4 regions of the Idiomarina sp. 28-8 genome follow, and region 4 is predicted to be linked to each of the others. Evidence: predicted binding sites of a transcription regulator. Region 4 holds the regulator's gene; each other region holds the start of a gene.
The links. The regulator sigma-54, encoded in region 4, starts transcription at its own class of promoters, with help from an activator protein. The targets are predictions, from matches to a motif close to GTTGGCACGNNNNTNGNNT.
Positions count from the first base shown of each region.

Region 1: RJ32_RS10765 (P-II family nitrogen regulator) is a predicted target of sigma-54. The motif match lies at 1,184-1,202, and genes of this name have one in related genera.
Region 2: fliE (flagellar hook-basal body complex protein FliE) is a predicted target of sigma-54. The motif match lies at 1,784-1,802, and genes of this name have one in related genera.
Region 3: flhA (flagellar biosynthesis protein FlhA) is a predicted target of sigma-54. The motif match lies at 1,857-1,875, and genes of this name have one in related genera.

Region 1 is NZ_DF266792.1:117,562-121,375, reverse strand. It holds gene RJ32_RS10770 (cysteine synthase A) at 1-1,021, opposite strand, end outside; gene RJ32_RS10765 (P-II family nitrogen regulator) at 1,243-1,581, shown strand; gene RJ32_RS10760 (ammonium transporter) at 1,592-2,773, shown strand; gene cfa (cyclopropane fatty acyl phospholipid synthase) at 2,849-3,814, shown strand, end outside.
Region 2 is NZ_DF266789.1:20,176-23,989, forward strand. It holds gene fliF (flagellar basal-body MS-ring/collar protein FliF) at 1-1,356, opposite strand, end outside; gene fliE (flagellar hook-basal body complex protein FliE) at 1,404-1,736, opposite strand; gene RJ32_RS00350 (sigma-54 dependent transcriptional regulator) at 1,884-3,245, opposite strand; gene RJ32_RS00355 (PAS domain-containing sensor histidine kinase) at 3,238-3,814, opposite strand, start outside.
Region 3 is NZ_DF266790.1:77,115-80,928, reverse strand. It holds gene flhA (flagellar biosynthesis protein FlhA) at 1-1,814, opposite strand, end outside; gene RJ32_RS05150 (prepilin-type N-terminal cleavage/methylation domain-containing protein) at 1,982-2,398, shown strand; gene RJ32_RS05145 (prepilin-type N-terminal cleavage/methylation domain-containing protein) at 2,392-2,892, shown strand; gene RJ32_RS05140 (hypothetical protein) at 2,905-3,099, shown strand; gene RJ32_RS05135 (type II secretion system protein J) at 3,080-3,424, shown strand; partial or broken gene ispH (4-hydroxy-3-methylbut-2-enyl diphosphate reductase) at 3,430-3,814, opposite strand, start outside.
Region 4 is NZ_DF266789.1:419,200-423,013, reverse strand. It holds gene rapZ (RNase adapter RapZ) at 1-779, opposite strand, end outside; gene ptsN (PTS IIA-like nitrogen regulatory protein PtsN) at 770-1,240, opposite strand; gene hpf (ribosome hibernation promoting factor) at 1,244-1,531, opposite strand; gene RJ32_RS02120 (RNA polymerase factor sigma-54) at 1,559-3,019, opposite strand; gene lptB (LPS export ABC transporter ATP-binding protein) at 3,041-3,766, opposite strand; gene lptA (lipopolysaccharide transport periplasmic protein LptA) at 3,768-3,814, opposite strand, start outside.

The DNA.
Region 1 (3,814 bases), on a different contig from region 4:
TATCGCCAAGCTCGCGATAACGCGTCATTAATACGTCAATGGGTTCCGGGTCAGGGTTTAACCCGCGTCCGCGCAAATATTCCGGGTTGTACAGCTTACTCACCGAACGTTCACCCAAGTCACAGGAAAAGGTCACAATGCGGTGTCCCGGACCTTTTCGTAAAGCTGCGGCCAACGCACCAGCCACGTTTAGCGCCGAGCTACTCCCCAGAACAATACCATCTTCGTCTCGGATATAACGTGACAAAGTCACTAAATCTTGATCGGGCAAATTAACCGCGTGATCAATACGTGCCTGGCGGAAATTATCCACTAGCCGCATAATACCAATGCCCTCCGTCATAGAGCCGCCATTCGACACATATTCGCCGCTGCGTAAAAACTCATAGATACCGGAACCATCCGGGTCAACCACCCAAACATCCAGTTCCGGGTTCTGCTCTTTTAAGAAGCGAGAGTTACCACCAATGGTGCCACCGGTTCCAGCCACAGACACCAGAGCGTCAATTCTCCCTTCGGTTTGTTCCCATATTTCCGGGCCAGTATGAAGGTAATGCGCACGAGCATTACTGGTGTTTTCAAATTGGTTAGCCCACCAGCAATCATCGCGTTCTTCCGCTAAACGGCGCGCCGTATGGTAGAAGTGGTTTTCGTTCTTAAAAGGAACCGGATCAACCGCCATCAGTTCACCGCCATGCAAGCGGATCATGCGCTCTTTCTCCGGTGTCTGGTCATTGGGCATGACCGCTAACATACGCAAGCCGTAAGACTTTGCCACAACAGCCAGGCCAATACCGGTATTACCGGCGGTACCTTCAACCACCGTCATACCCGGCTTTAACTCGCCGCGTTCCATAGCGTCATCAATCAGTTGCTTAGCCGCGCGATCCTTAATGGAGCCGCCCGGATTCTGGAACTCGCATTTAATAAAGATATCGCATCCGGTTAAATCAGACAGCGACGGTATACGAAGTAAATCCGTCTGCCCGATAAGATCGCTCTGCCGCGCGCCAACTCTCATGCCACTGCACCCTTAATCATTCGCTACTGTAGGTAAATAGTATCTCCCCTGTACCCTTTTGGTTCAATAGCACTTTTGGTGCAATGCACAGAAGGGGCGCACGTTTTTTGTGCAGAAAAATTACGTAAATATTATTTATTCATAAATATCAGCTAGTTAAATTCTGGCACGCTTCGTGAAGTTAAAGGGTTGCTTAACAATATTTTAATAAGGAAAGCACCATGAAAATGCTCGTTGCGTTAATCAAACCCTTCAAGCTGGAGGATGTGAAGCAAGCGCTGTTTGAAATTGGCTGTAAAGGCCTGACAGTAACCGAAGTCCGGGGAGTAGGACGTCAAAAGGGGCATACCGAACTGTACCGGGGCGCCGAATATCAAGTCGACTTCCTGCCCAAAATGAAAATTGAACTGGCGGTTCCCGACGAAACCGTCGAACGAGCTCTGGAAGTAGTCATTGCCGCGGCTCATACCGGCAATATCGGCGACGGAAAAATATTCGTTATGCCGCTGGAGCAATGCGTTCGCATACGCACTGGCGAAACCGACCAAGACGCCCTTTAAGGAGCCCATCATGGAAGCACAAAACTTACAACAACTCACTTTCGCGGTAGACACCTTTTACTTACTCATATCCGGGGCGCTGGTTATGTGGATGGCGGCTGGTTTTTCCATGCTGGAGGCGGGTCTGGTCAGAAGCAAAAACACCACCGAAATTCTGACCAAAAACATCGTGCTCTACGCCATCGCCTGTATTGTTTACCTGGTTATCGGCTACAAAGTCATGTACCCCGATCCTTCAACCTCAGCTTACGCGGCTGACGCTAATTTCTTTTTTCAGATGGTGTTCGTTGCTACTGCTATGTCGATAGTCTCAGGTGCCGTTGCCGAGCGTATGAAGCTAATGAGCTTTCTGCTGTTCTGTGTCGTGCTTAGTGCGGTCATTTATCCGGTACAGGGCTTATGGACCTGGGGCGGTGGAATGCTGACAGAATGGGGCTTTGTCGATTTTGCCGGCTCCAGCATTGTGCATTTAACCGGTGCATCAGCGGCACTTGCTGCGGTTCTTTTACTTGGCCCGCGCTCCGGTAAATACCTGAGTGATGGCAGTATCAACGCTTTACCCGGCTCTAATATGCCACTGGCCGCGCTGGGTACCTTCATTCTCTGGTTTGGCTGGTTTGGTTTTAACGGCGGTTCACAGTTAGCGCTAAGCACCGTTGACGATGCCAATGCCATAGCCCGCGCCATGGTAAACACTAATACCTCGGCCGCAGCTGGCACTATCGCCACGCTGCTATTTACTAAGCTGTTGTGGAAAAAAGCCGATTTAACCATGATTTTAAACGGTGCCTTAGCCGGTCTGGTTGCCATTACCGCACAACCTGTTACCCCAGAACCCTGGCTTGCCGGCGTTATCGGCTTTATTGCGGGGCTTATTGTCGTGCTCTCCATTATTGGGCTGGATAAGCTCCACATTGACGATCCGGTCGGTGCTATTTCGGTACACGGTGTGGTCGGTATTTTCGGTACCCTTGTGGTGCCGCTCAGCGATGACGGTGCCAGCTTTGTTATTCAGTTAGCCGGTGTCGGTACCATTTTCTGCTGGGTGTTTTTCAGTAGTCTTATTGTCTGGGCTATACTGAAGCTAATATTGGGCATTCGTGTAACTAAAGAGCAGGAATATATCGGCTTAGATCAAGTCGATTGCGGCGTTGAAGCTTACCCTGAGTTTACGTCGAAAAAAGACGGGTAAAAGGCTTTTTATTGCCAGTTTCGCCCATTCTTGATAACGTTTTTAACCATCATTTTCCGGAATGGGCGAACAAATATGTCGACATCACGAGAGTATGTTGAAGAGCTTTTAGCAAAAGCAGATATCCGCATTAACGGTGACAGAGCCTGGGATATGCAGGTTCACGATGAAACCGTATTTGATCAGGCACTGTCGCGCGGTAATCTTGGCTTGGGTGAATCCTATATGGCTCGTTTGTGGGACGCCGAATCGCTTGACCAGTTTTTCTTCCAGCTACTGCGCTCTGGCATTCAGGATGAAGTTAACCCCGCCCGCCTTATTTTTCATTCCTTAAAAAGCCGAGTATTCAACTTACAAAGTAAATCCAAAGCCTGGGAGGTTGGTCAGCATCATTACGACATGGGCAATGACCTTTATCAGTCCATGCTTGATGAGCGTATGGTTTACACCTGTGGTTACTGGGAAAAAGCCAAAAACGTTGATGAAGCACAACGACATAAACTTGAACTGTGCTGTAAAAAACTGGGACTGAAGCCTGGCATGCGCGTTCTTGATATTGGTTGTGGCTGGGGCAGCTTCATGCAGTATGCCGCTGAAAACTACGGTGTCGAATGTGTTGGAGTCACTATCTCTAAAGAGCAGGTAGCCCTTGGCAAGGAGCGCTGCGAAGGGCTTCCGGTAGAGTTCCGGCTACAGGACTATCGCGAGCTGGACGAACAGTTTGACCGCGTTATCAGCTTAGGCATGTTTGAGCATGTCGGTCAGAAAAACTACGACGACTATATGGATGTCGCTCTGCGCTGCACCAAAGAAGACGGCCTGTTCCTGCTGCACACTATTGGTAAAAATGTCAGTGACACCGCAGCCGACCCATGGATCAGCAAGTACATTTTCCCGAATGGCGAAATTCCGTCTATTTCACAAATAGGAACGGCACTGGAAGAAAAATTTGTCTGCGAAGACCTGCACAACTTTGGTGCCGATTACGATAAAACCTTAATGGCCTGGTTTGAAAACTTCGATAAAGCCTGGCCGTCTATT
Region 2 (3,814 bases), 400 kb from region 4:
GAACCATGGCTCTTCCCACACAGGCGTCTCGCCGGCACCTAAGTCAGGCAACTGCGCGAACGGTACCGATACGACTTCGATGCTGTCACCACGGTTAATATCAAAGCCTAAACCACCTTGCAGCAAACGGCGAATATTAGCGATTTCTTCAGCGCTACGCGCTTGTGTTTCGCCTTCACCCGCTTCATTAGTTATTGCTTCATGGTTAACCGCAACAGAAACACTCAAACGCTTAATGGTACCGGTTTGGTTCCGGGTATAAGTGACTGAATTATCAAGCTCATAATTACGGGTTGCTTCACGGTGGCTGCTGCCATTAGTGCCGCCACCTGCAGTTCCTGCTCCGGCTTCTTCCGGAATGTCAGACTCTAAAGGAGGTTGATTTGTGAGTGCTCCGGGAATACCACCAATGGCGCTACCGACAGAGCGGTTTTCAACCGTCATTTCACTGCGAATAGCCGGCATATCAGGGTTAAATTGACGCTGAGTTTCTTCACGCTGAGTAAAGTCCATAGTCACGTCAACCTGTGCGGTATAGTTGTCATAGCCCAGCACGGGAATCAAAATACTGTCTATTTTTTCTAAGTAGGCCTCTTCGCGTTTTTGTTCAATTTGATACTCACGCGAACTTTTAGCCGCCAGTGCACTTTGCGAACCAGAGTTAAGCAGACGTCCGGCCTGGTCAGTGACCGTTACATGCTCAGTACTAAGTCCGGTCACCGACGAGGCAACCATATCAACAATAGAGGCCACTTCTTCTTCGCTTAATGAGGTGCCACCGCGCACATTCAACATAACCGATGCTTTAGGTTGCTTTTCGCGACGGGCAAAGACATTTTCTTTAGGTACAGCAAGCAAGACTCGTGCAGCAGAAACCTTTTTCATTTCCTCAATAGCACGCGCTAACTGAACTTCACGGGAATGAATAAGACGTTCACGCTCCAGTCTTTGACTAACACCAAAGCCCGGTTCGCTCATTAGTATTTCGGAGCCGTTATTGGTCGAGTTACCGTAATCAACACCAGCACGAGTCAGCTGCAACTTAATAGCATCGTAGTTTTCTTCCGGTACTGAAACCGTGTTGCCTTCCACCTGGTATTCAATGCCGTTTGCATCCATGTAGTCGAGGGTGCTGATCAACTCCTGCGTTTCTAACTGACCTAATGGACGATAAGTTGACTCTTGAGCCCACAACATAATAAAAACAGCAATAGCAACACAGATAGCCAGCGCCAGCACGACAATAACCTGGCGCAGCATGTCAAAGTTACCCAGCATCGTCATAATGCCGGTTTTCTCACCGCCGTCTTCATTACCTGAACTGTTGTTATCAGGTAAGTCAGTATCTTGTACCATTAAATCTGTTGATTCAGCCACGACTTATATCTCCAATGATGCAGCGGTTATACCGGCATTGACATTATTTCTTTGTACGCATCAACCACTTTGTTGCGCACCTGAACCGTTGCCTCAAACGCTATACTCGCTTTCTGGCTGGCTATCATGGTTTGTTCAAGGGTGACATTCGGGTCACCGAGTTCCATGCGAGTTTTTAAATCACCTGAGGTTTGCTGCAGTTCGTTGACGTTATCCATTGCGCTTTTCAGCATATTGGAAAAATCAGCCTGAGCGGTATTGCCTTGCAGGGCGTTCACATTCGTAGGCTGATCACGCTGGGAAGCCTGCGTGGCCATCGATTGTAACTGTTGATAAAGTGCGTTTGCTTCCACTTTCATAATTAACCCCGTCAAAAATTCATCACTGACTTTATTTAAGGTTAGTTATGCAAACAGAATGCCAACTTTTGGTCGCATCGGTAAGATACAAAGAAAAGCCCTGAGAAACAGGGCTAGTGATAATGCTCGAGGTATTTCAGTACAGCGTTACGAGCCGGTTAGAGTCAGCCCCTGCTCTCGTATTTTCGCCAGCTTGTAGCGCAAAGTCCGTGGACTAATACCAAGCTCATCGGCGACAGGTTGGCGTTTTCCCTGATGACGTTGCAACGCCTCTTTGATAATTTGATATTCCTGATTGAAAAGCGACTCATCGAGGTTTTCCGACTTATCTTCAGGCGTCTCTATTTGTTCCGGAAACACGCTAGCGGTTTCCACCGCGTCGTTCAGTTCCAGCATAAGATCCTGTGGCTGAATTTCTCCATCGCGATGCAATACCAGAGCTCTTTGCACTACATTTTCCAGCTCCCGAACGTTGCCCGGCCAGGAATAGCGCATTAACTGTTGAACTGCTGCCGCAGCGAAATTGACGGGCGTTTTAATACCGGAACGTTGTTTATGTCGCTGCAGTAAATTTTCTGCCAGGGGAACGATATCCGCGGGTCGCTCACGTAGAGACTTCCAATGCAGGGGAAACACGTTTAGTCGATACATTAAGTCTTCACGTAATAACCCTTCGCGCACCGCCTGTTGTAAGTCTCGGTTAGAGGTAGCTATTAACCGGACATCCAACTGTATGGTTTTACGCGAGCCCAGACGCTCCACCTGTCGCTCCTGAATAACCCGTAATAATTTAGCCTGCAAGTGCATAGCCATTTCAGTGACTTCGTCCAGCAGCAAAGTACCGCCCTGAGCCAGTTCAAATTTACCGGGAGAAGACTGATTAGCGCCCGTAAAGGCACCTTTCTCATAACCAAATAACATGGATTCCAGCATGTTTTCAGGTATCGCTGCGCAGTTAATGGCAATAAAGGGCCCATCTGAGCGATCCGAATGCTGGTGAATATAACGCGCCAGCACTTCTTTACCGGTACCGCTAGGCCCAGTGACCATTACGCTTGCTTCACTACCCGCAACTTTTCGTGCCATAGCCAGCACTGCCTGGCTGGAGCCTTCTTCTGCGACCGGCTCAATATCGTTAATTGCACCGTCGGGCAAATAACGCTGCACCAGTGTTTGTAGCTTTTCAATTGAAAACGGCTTAGTCAGATAATCGACAGCGCCTTCACGCATAGCAACGACTGCGTCATCCACCTTTGCAAAGGCCGTCATCATAATAACCGGAATGTCGTATTGCTGGTTATTCATGCTACGCAATAACTGTAAGCCATCAATTCCCGGCATTTGCACATCGCTGATAACCAGCGCCACTGACTCTTTTTTTAGAATAAGTAAGGCTTCTTCGCCGTTAGCGGCTTCCAGGCACTGACAGTCAGCCAGTTCCAGTGTATCGATAATTGCTTCACGCAGCGATACATCATCTTCAACAACCAATACTTGTCGCTCAGCCATAACGTACCTCTTTCATTATATTTTCTGACCACTCATATACCGGCAGCACTAGGGTAAAACGACTGCCTTTATTTGGCTGGCTTTCCCAGTCAATTAAACCGTTGTGTGCTTTTATCACCGTTTGGACAACCGCCAGACCTAAACCGGTACCGTTCGATTTTTCAGTGAAAAATGGAGTGAATACACTGCCTTGCTTTTCAGCCGGAATGCCGCAACCAGAGTCAATAACAGAAACTTTCCAGTTACCATCATCAACATCGGTTTTTAATAGCACTTCCTGTCCGGGCCGGCTGGCATCAACAGCGTTGTTAACCAGGTTCTGCATTGCCCCGATCAGAGCGGTTTGATTAGCTCGCAACACCACACCAAAGTCAGGATCAATACAATTGATTTTCACCTGATGCTGCTCAGCGTAACTTTCTGTGTTCATCAGCACTTGCTGGATCAGGCTATTGGTACTGAGTTCTTCCAGCATGGGTTGCTCACCGCTTTTGGCAAACAACAACATATCGTTCACCTGTTGTTCCAGCGAATGCAGACGCGACAGTAACTTATCGGAAAAACGCTGT
Region 3 (3,814 bases), on a different contig from region 4:
ACAGGCAATTCCGCCGCCCCTTCAGCAATGTCCTGAACAATTAACCGGCGCAGTGAAATTCTGACTGCAGCCGTCAGTACTTCTGGGTCCTGGCTACGTCCTGCATACTCAACCAAAGTTTGTACAATGGTGCGCATGTCACGGATCGCGATGCCTTCGTCCAGTAAGTTCTGCAGTACTTTCACAAAGTTGCCCAGTGACAATAGATCCGGAATCAGCCCCTCAACCAGCTTAGGATGAGTACGCCCCAGACGATCCAGCAATTCTTGTGCTTCTTCGTGGCCCAGCAGCTGAGATGCATGGTTGGTTACAATCTGACTTAAGTGAGTAGCGACTACAGTTGCAGCGTCAACCACGGTATAACCCAGAGTTTGAGCGTGCTCGCGTTGCTCAGGACGGATCCAGACAGCATCCAGGCCAAAGGCCGGATCTTTTGTCTTCTCACCGTCCAGCTCACCGAATACCTGACCCGGGTTAATCGCCATCTCCCAGTCATGACGAATTTCAGCTTCACCCATGGTCACACCCATAAGAGTAATGCGGTAACTGTTGGGGCCTAAATCGAGGTTGTCCCGAATATGTACGGCCGGAACAAGAAAACCAAACTCCTGAGATTGCTTCTTACGTACACCTTTAATGCGTGACAGCAATTCACCGCCCTGCTGCTTATCCACCAAAGGAATTAAGCGATAACCAACTTCCAGACCTATAGTGTCAACGTGGCGTACGTCATCCCAGCTGAGCTCTTTTTGTTGCGCCTGCTGAACTTGCTGCTCCTGTTCTTTTTCAACCAGTTCGCCTTCTTCAGTCTTGGTTTTCTTAAGTTTAAAGTAAGCCGCGCCGGCTAACACCGCAGACATGCTTAAAAAGGCAAAATGCGGCATACCGGGAATAACCCCCATGGCAAACAATACCGCGCTGGTAATGACCAAAACCTTAGGGTTATCGAGCAATTGCAGAACAACTGCATCGCCCATGTCCTGGCTGTTATTTTCACGAGTAATGATAATGGCTGTCGCAACTGACAGTAACAATGACGGAATTTGTGCTACCAGGCCATCACCAATGGTTAACAGCGTATAAACTTCCACTGCCTCATTGAAGGTCAGACCGTACTGGATCATACCAATGAGCAGACCACCGATAATGTTAATAAAGAGAATAAGGATACCGGCTATGGCATCCCCTTTTACGAACTTACTGGCACCATCCATGGAGCCGTAGAAGTCAGCCTCACGGGTTACATCGCTGCGTCGTGCTTTGGCTTCTTCCTGGTTAATTAGGCCCGCGTTAAGGTCAGCGTCAATGGCCATTTGTTTACCAGGCATAGCGTCAAGGGTGAAGCGAGCGGTTACTTCTGAAATACGGCCGGCACCTTTGGTGATAACCACAAAGTTGATAATAACCAGGATGGCGAACACCACCAGGCCGACAGTGTAGTTACCACCTATGACCACGCTACCAAAAGCTTCAATAACAGAGCCTGCAGCACCTGGCCCGTTATGCCCTTCTAATAAAACAATACGCGTAGAGGCAACGTTAAGGCTTAAGCGTAGTACCGTAGCAATAAGCAAAACGGTAGGAAAAGCGGCGAAATCCAGCGGACGTTGGGTATAAACCGCCACCAGCATAACTACCAGTGACAAAGTAATTGAAAATGAAAAGAGAACATCCAGCACCACAGCCGGAATTGGCAAAACAATCATCGCCAGAATGGCCATAATGGCCAACGGCGTTCCAAAACCTTTGATCAGATGCGCATTGTTCTGCGTGAAATTTCTAAAATTTACTAACTTTTCGGCACCGCCCGCCATACGTCTTCCTGTTGCGTCAAAAAGTTGAACCTGCGGTGTTTTATTCAAGAATCGAGCCAGCTTTCGTTTTATTCGGAGGTTATCTTACATTCGCTTCAGTTGGGGCTTACAGACAAAGCTTAAACAACTTCTATACTCGTTGCTCTTCTTCAAAATAATGTGTTTTTATGCGCGGTTACTCTCTTATGGAATTGGTCGTGGCATTGGCTGTCAGTGCGGTGCTTGGTGCTTCTGCCCTGCCAATATTTACTCAACAGACAGAGTCTTTGTTGCTTCAAAAAGAGGCCAGCCGCTGGCTGTCTTATTTGCAGCTGGTAAAAGCCAGGTCCATAGCGAATAAGGAATCTGTTGAAATCGACTTAATTACATTTAGCCGTAACTCGCAAACCTCAGGTATTCAAACCGAATACACTTACAGTTCTTCCGCGTCGCTTACTTTTTATGGAGAGTCATCTGCCGCGACACCCGGGCATATCAAACTAATAGGTAAAAGCCGACATATAAAAGTCATCATCAGCAGTGTCGCTCGTATTCGTTTGTGCTTAAGTGAAGGTGACTCACTTCCGGGAATCCCCCCATGTTAATAGTTTCTGAGCGCGGCAGTAGTTTAGTAGAAGTTCTTATAGCTTCGGCTATTGGCGCAATAATTGTTCTGGCAGCACAGCAGCAAATGCAATGGCAAACAGGAGTGCAACACCGTAAGCTAATACAGGTCAATTTACTATTAAGTGCTCAGTCAGTCGCAAATCAGTTTTTTGAAACCTTAAAAAATACCGCCGCAACGCAAATTTCAAACCCTCAGAGCAATTGCTATTTGTTTCCTCAGCAAAATGGAGGCTCGGTCGGCTTCAGGGTCAGGAATGAACAGCTACAGCATAACTCAATGACTCTCGATTGCGCCGGGTATGGCTGGCAATCCCTAACCGATAAGTCTCAATTCAAAGTCACGCAATTTACTGCTGACTCTTACGCTCCGGAATCTGGTAGTGGGCTATCAAAACTCGTTGTAACTTTTACCGTTACTCACAATGCTCAGGCACATGTTTTCAAACGAACAATCACTCCTCTGGTTAACTAAATGGAGCTTACTATGAACGCGAAAGGATTCGCTCTGATACTCACCTTAGTAACACTTATAAGTTTGAGCTCGGCCAGTTTAGCTGCACTGCTTTTCTACGCGCAAATGACAGAGGCTCAGCAACATCATCAATGGCTACAACTTTCTCAACAACTTCAGCAAGATTTCGAAGCAGAGCGCAGGGCTTATGAACTGTCACAAGAATAAAGGCTTTTCTCTGGTTGAAGTGTTGGTCGGAGCTGCACTAGTAGCTCTTTGGTCCGTCAGTAGCCTGCGGCTTTTACAGGTTGGATTATCGGCGATTGACCATGCCCACACAAAAGCAAAGGCTGTGGAGGTTTTGATGACTTATTTAAGTGAGGCTCAACAAACGTGGACTCAAGGCAATAATCCAAAACTATCAAAGGAAACAGGGCAGCTTCATTTAACAGCAGAGTTAACCCCTATAGATCAGTTCAACGCGACCATCGAGGTAACCGTTTACTGGGGAAATGATAACGAGCTCGCCCAGACATTCTGGCTTTCCCGATAACCAGTTTAACCTACCGGGTGCGGCCTTAGCTCTGGTGGAATTGAAAAGGTAATATTCTCTTCGCGCCCGCTTAGTTCTACTGCGGTTTTACCGCCCCATTCCTGTAGCTTAGCAATCACTTCTTTGACCAGAACTTCAGGTGCAGAAGCGCCAGCGGTGACTGCGACCTTCTCATGCCCTTCTAACCAGGCTTTATCAATACAGCTGGCGTCATCAATTAGGTATGCCGGGGTTCCCATTTTCTCGGAAAGCTCGCGTAAGCGGTTTGAGTTTGAGCTGTTGCGCGCGCCCACCACCAACATGACATCAGCGTCGCTGGCTAATTCGCGTACCGCATCCTGACGGTTTTGAGTGGCATAGCATATATCGTCTTTGCGTGGCCCGTTTATC
Region 4 (3,814 bases):
TGCTGAGAAATATAAACCGAACGGTGCTGACCGCCAGTGCAGCCCGTAGCTATGGTCAGGTAGCTGCGATTGCTGCGCTGAAAGTGCGGCAGCCAGGTATCGAGAAAGTTTTCCAACTGATAAATAAACTTAGTCACCAGGGGTTCCTGGCGAAAGAAAATCTGCACGTCGGTATCCAGGCCGGTGAGCAGCTTGAGCTCGGGCTGCCAGTGCGGATTGGGTAAAATGCGCGCATCAAAGACAAAGTCAGCGTCTTTGGGTAAACCATACTTAAAGCCAAAAGACTGAAACACAATAATCAGCTTTTTATCGGCTCTTCCCAGTACCCGTTCAGTGACCTGTTCACTTAACTGATGCAGTGATAAGTCACTGCTGTCGAGGCGCCAGGTTGCTCTCTCCATAATGGGTTCAAGCATTTTATGTTCGGCCTGAAGCGCTTCCAGCAAAGGCAGTTCTTTTTGCGACAACGGATGCAGACGCCGAGTTTCGCCAAAACGCTTTAGTAAGGTGTTGTCATCAGAGTCAATAAACAGAATTTCCGGTTCAACACCTTTGGGCAAAAAGCTCAAAGAGTCCAGTAACTCTTCGGAGTGCTCCGGTAAGTTGCGAACATCAATGCTAATGGCTATTTTTTGATACTGCTCGATGACCGCATGTACCAGCGTTGGCAGCAGGCTTATGGGTAAATTATCAACGCAATAAAAGCCTAAATCCTCCAGTACGCGCAGAGCAATTGTCTTACCTGAACCGGAGCGACCACTAACAATGATCAGTTGCATGGCGACTGTTCACCTTCGCCCACAAATAATTGATATAACGCTTTATCAGAATCTGCGTGGCGCAGTGCGCGGGTACAGTCTTTGTCGTTCATTCTTCTGGCCACCGTGGCCAATGTTTGTAGATGGTTCTCGTGCTCTGACTCGGGTACCAGAAGCGCGAAGATAATATCGACAGGCTGATTGTCAATAGAATCGAATTCGATAGGTTCGTCTAAAGTCAGTAATACCGCTACCGGATGATTCGCATTAGGTAAACGGCCATGAGGAATTGCGATACCTAAGCCAATTCCCGTACTGCCTAAACGTTCACGGTTTAACAGGCTCTCAAAAATGTCATGACGGGTAATGCCAGACAGCTTAGGGGCTACGATTTGACTAATGGTTTCAAGTAGTCGTTTTTTACTTGCGCCCTCGACTGCACACTTGGTGCAGTCGGGGCTTAACAATTCACTCAGTTGCATGGATTAATGTTGTTTCATTTTCTCTTTGTGTTTAATCACCTGACGGTCCAGTTTATTAATTAAACCGTCGATGGCCGCGTACATATCTTCGTGTTTTGCGTCGGCGAAAAGCTCACCGCCATTCACGTGCAGCGTAGCTTCCGCTTTTTGAATCGTTTTTTCAACATTTAGGATGACGTGAACATTAGTTATATGGTCAAAATGTCTTTCCAGCTTGGCAAATTTTGTGTCCACGTAGTCACGCAGAGCTTCGGTAATATCGATGTGATGACCGGTCAAATTAATTTGCATAACGTCTTCCTTCTGCAGTTAACAAAGTTACAAAAGACTTTTGCGTTGGCTCGATGATGGAATGTTTAACGATTCCCGATACTTCGCAATTGTCCTTCTTGCTACTTGGATACCTTGTGCGGCTATCAGTTCAGCAATCTTACTGTCACTTAACGGTTTACTGCGATTTTCAGCAGCGACCATCTTCTTAATTAAAGCACGTATTGCCGTGCTTGAACACTCGCCACCGCCCTCTGTACTGACATGACTTGAGAAAAAATATTTCAACTCAAATACGCCACTTGGGCAGTGTAAGTATTTTTGTGTCGTTACGCGTGAAATCGTACTTTCATGCATATCCACGGCTTCTGCAACATCGTTCAGAACCATTGGCTTCATAGCTTCTTCACCATGCTCAAAAAAGCCCTGTTGGCGTTGTACTATGCAATTGGCCACTTTCAGCAGCGTATCGTTTCTGCTCTCCAGGCTTTTTATGAACCAGCGCGCTTCTTGCGTATGGTTTTTTATGTACTGGCTGTCGGCTACTGACTTTGTTGCTTTACTCAAGGCCGCGTATTCTTCGTTCACTTTTAGTTTAGGTACGCTATCCGGGTTTAATTCGACCATCCAACGACCATTTTTTTTAGTAACGGCCACATCGGGAATAACATATTCAACGGGTTGCTGCGCAACTTGCTCGCCCGGGTGCGGGTGCAACTGTTGAATTAACCGCATAGTCTGACGTAAATCTTCTTCCGATAGCTTCAGTTTACGCTGAATGGTGCGAAAATCGCGACTGCCAAGTAAGTCCATATGTTCAGTCACTAAGCATAGAGCAACCTGCTTGTATTCAGTGTCGTCGCTTAGTTGACGTAATTGAATGGCAAGGCATTCACTGACGCTGCGTGCGCCGACACCAATTGGGTCGAAATGCTGAATACGCTTAAGCACCATGCAGACTTCTTCTACTTCCACTTCGGGTAGGCGCACAGCTTCGATAATTTCATTAACATCAACCATTAGATAGCCATTGTCGTCTATGGCTTCAATAATGGCTTCAGCTATGGCGGTGTCTTCTTCCGAAAAATGAGAAAGTTGCATTTGCCAAAGCAGGTGATCCTGCAAAGACTCGCTGGTAGAGCCTTGATAGACTTCAAAGTCGCCGTCAAAGGATTTACCTGAAGAGGCTGCGCCGTTGGCTGGGGTATGACTGGAATAGGTATCGTCCCAACTGCTGTCGACCGGCAGTTCGTCAGGCATTTCCTGGGTTTTTATAACGTCGGATGTTTCCCGTTGGCTGTCGTCTCTTTCTTCAATATTGCGAGTTTCGGGTTGGTCCGCGTCGTTACTCGTTTCACCTTCAACCTCCAGCAGCGGGTTGCTGTCTAATGCATCCTGAATTTCTGACTGAAGATCGAGCGAGGAAAGCTGCAGCAGGCGGATAGCCTGTTGGAGTTGTGGCGTCATGGTCAGGTGCTGACCAATTTTTAGCTGCAGACTTTGCTTCATAATGACTGTCCCGGTATCACGTTATAGGGTGAACTGCTCACCGAGGTAAACGTCTCTAACCTGTTGATTCGATAATATACTTTCTGCATCCCCACTGGCAATAAGCTCACCATGACTGACAATATAAGCGTGTTCACAAACAGACAATGTCTCGCGAACGTTGTGATCAGTAATAAGTACACCAATACCACGTTGCTTTAAATGTTCAACAATCTTTTTAATATCAATAACCGAAATAGGGTCAACTCCGGCAAAAGGCTCGTCCAGCAAAATAAACGTAGGTTCTGCGGCTAAGGCTCGGGCAATTTCAACCCGACGACGTTCACCGCCGGACAGACTCATGCCCTGACTGTTTGCTATGTGGCCTATATGAAACTCTTCGAGCAAAGCATCAAGCTGTTCTTCACGCTCGTTGGTTGACAGTTCTTTACGAGTTTCCAGAATAGCCATCAGATTATCGCGCACGGTCAATTTGCGAAAAATGGACGCCTCTTGTGGCAAATACCCAATACCCCGGCGTGCCCGTTCATGCATTGGCAGTAAGGTAAGGTCATTGTCATCCAGCAGAATTTGACCTTTATCGCTATTAACCAAACCGACTATCATATAGAAGGTTGTGGTTTTACCTGCACCGTTGGGGCCCAGTAAACCAATAACCTGCCCCTGACTTACTTCCAAGCTAACGTCTTTAACGACTTGTCGGCTTTTGTAGCTTTTGGCTAAATGTTTGACTCGTAAAGTTGCCATATTAAGGGTTCTCGTTATTTTTTTCGTCGGTATCGGTTTTTGGTTTAG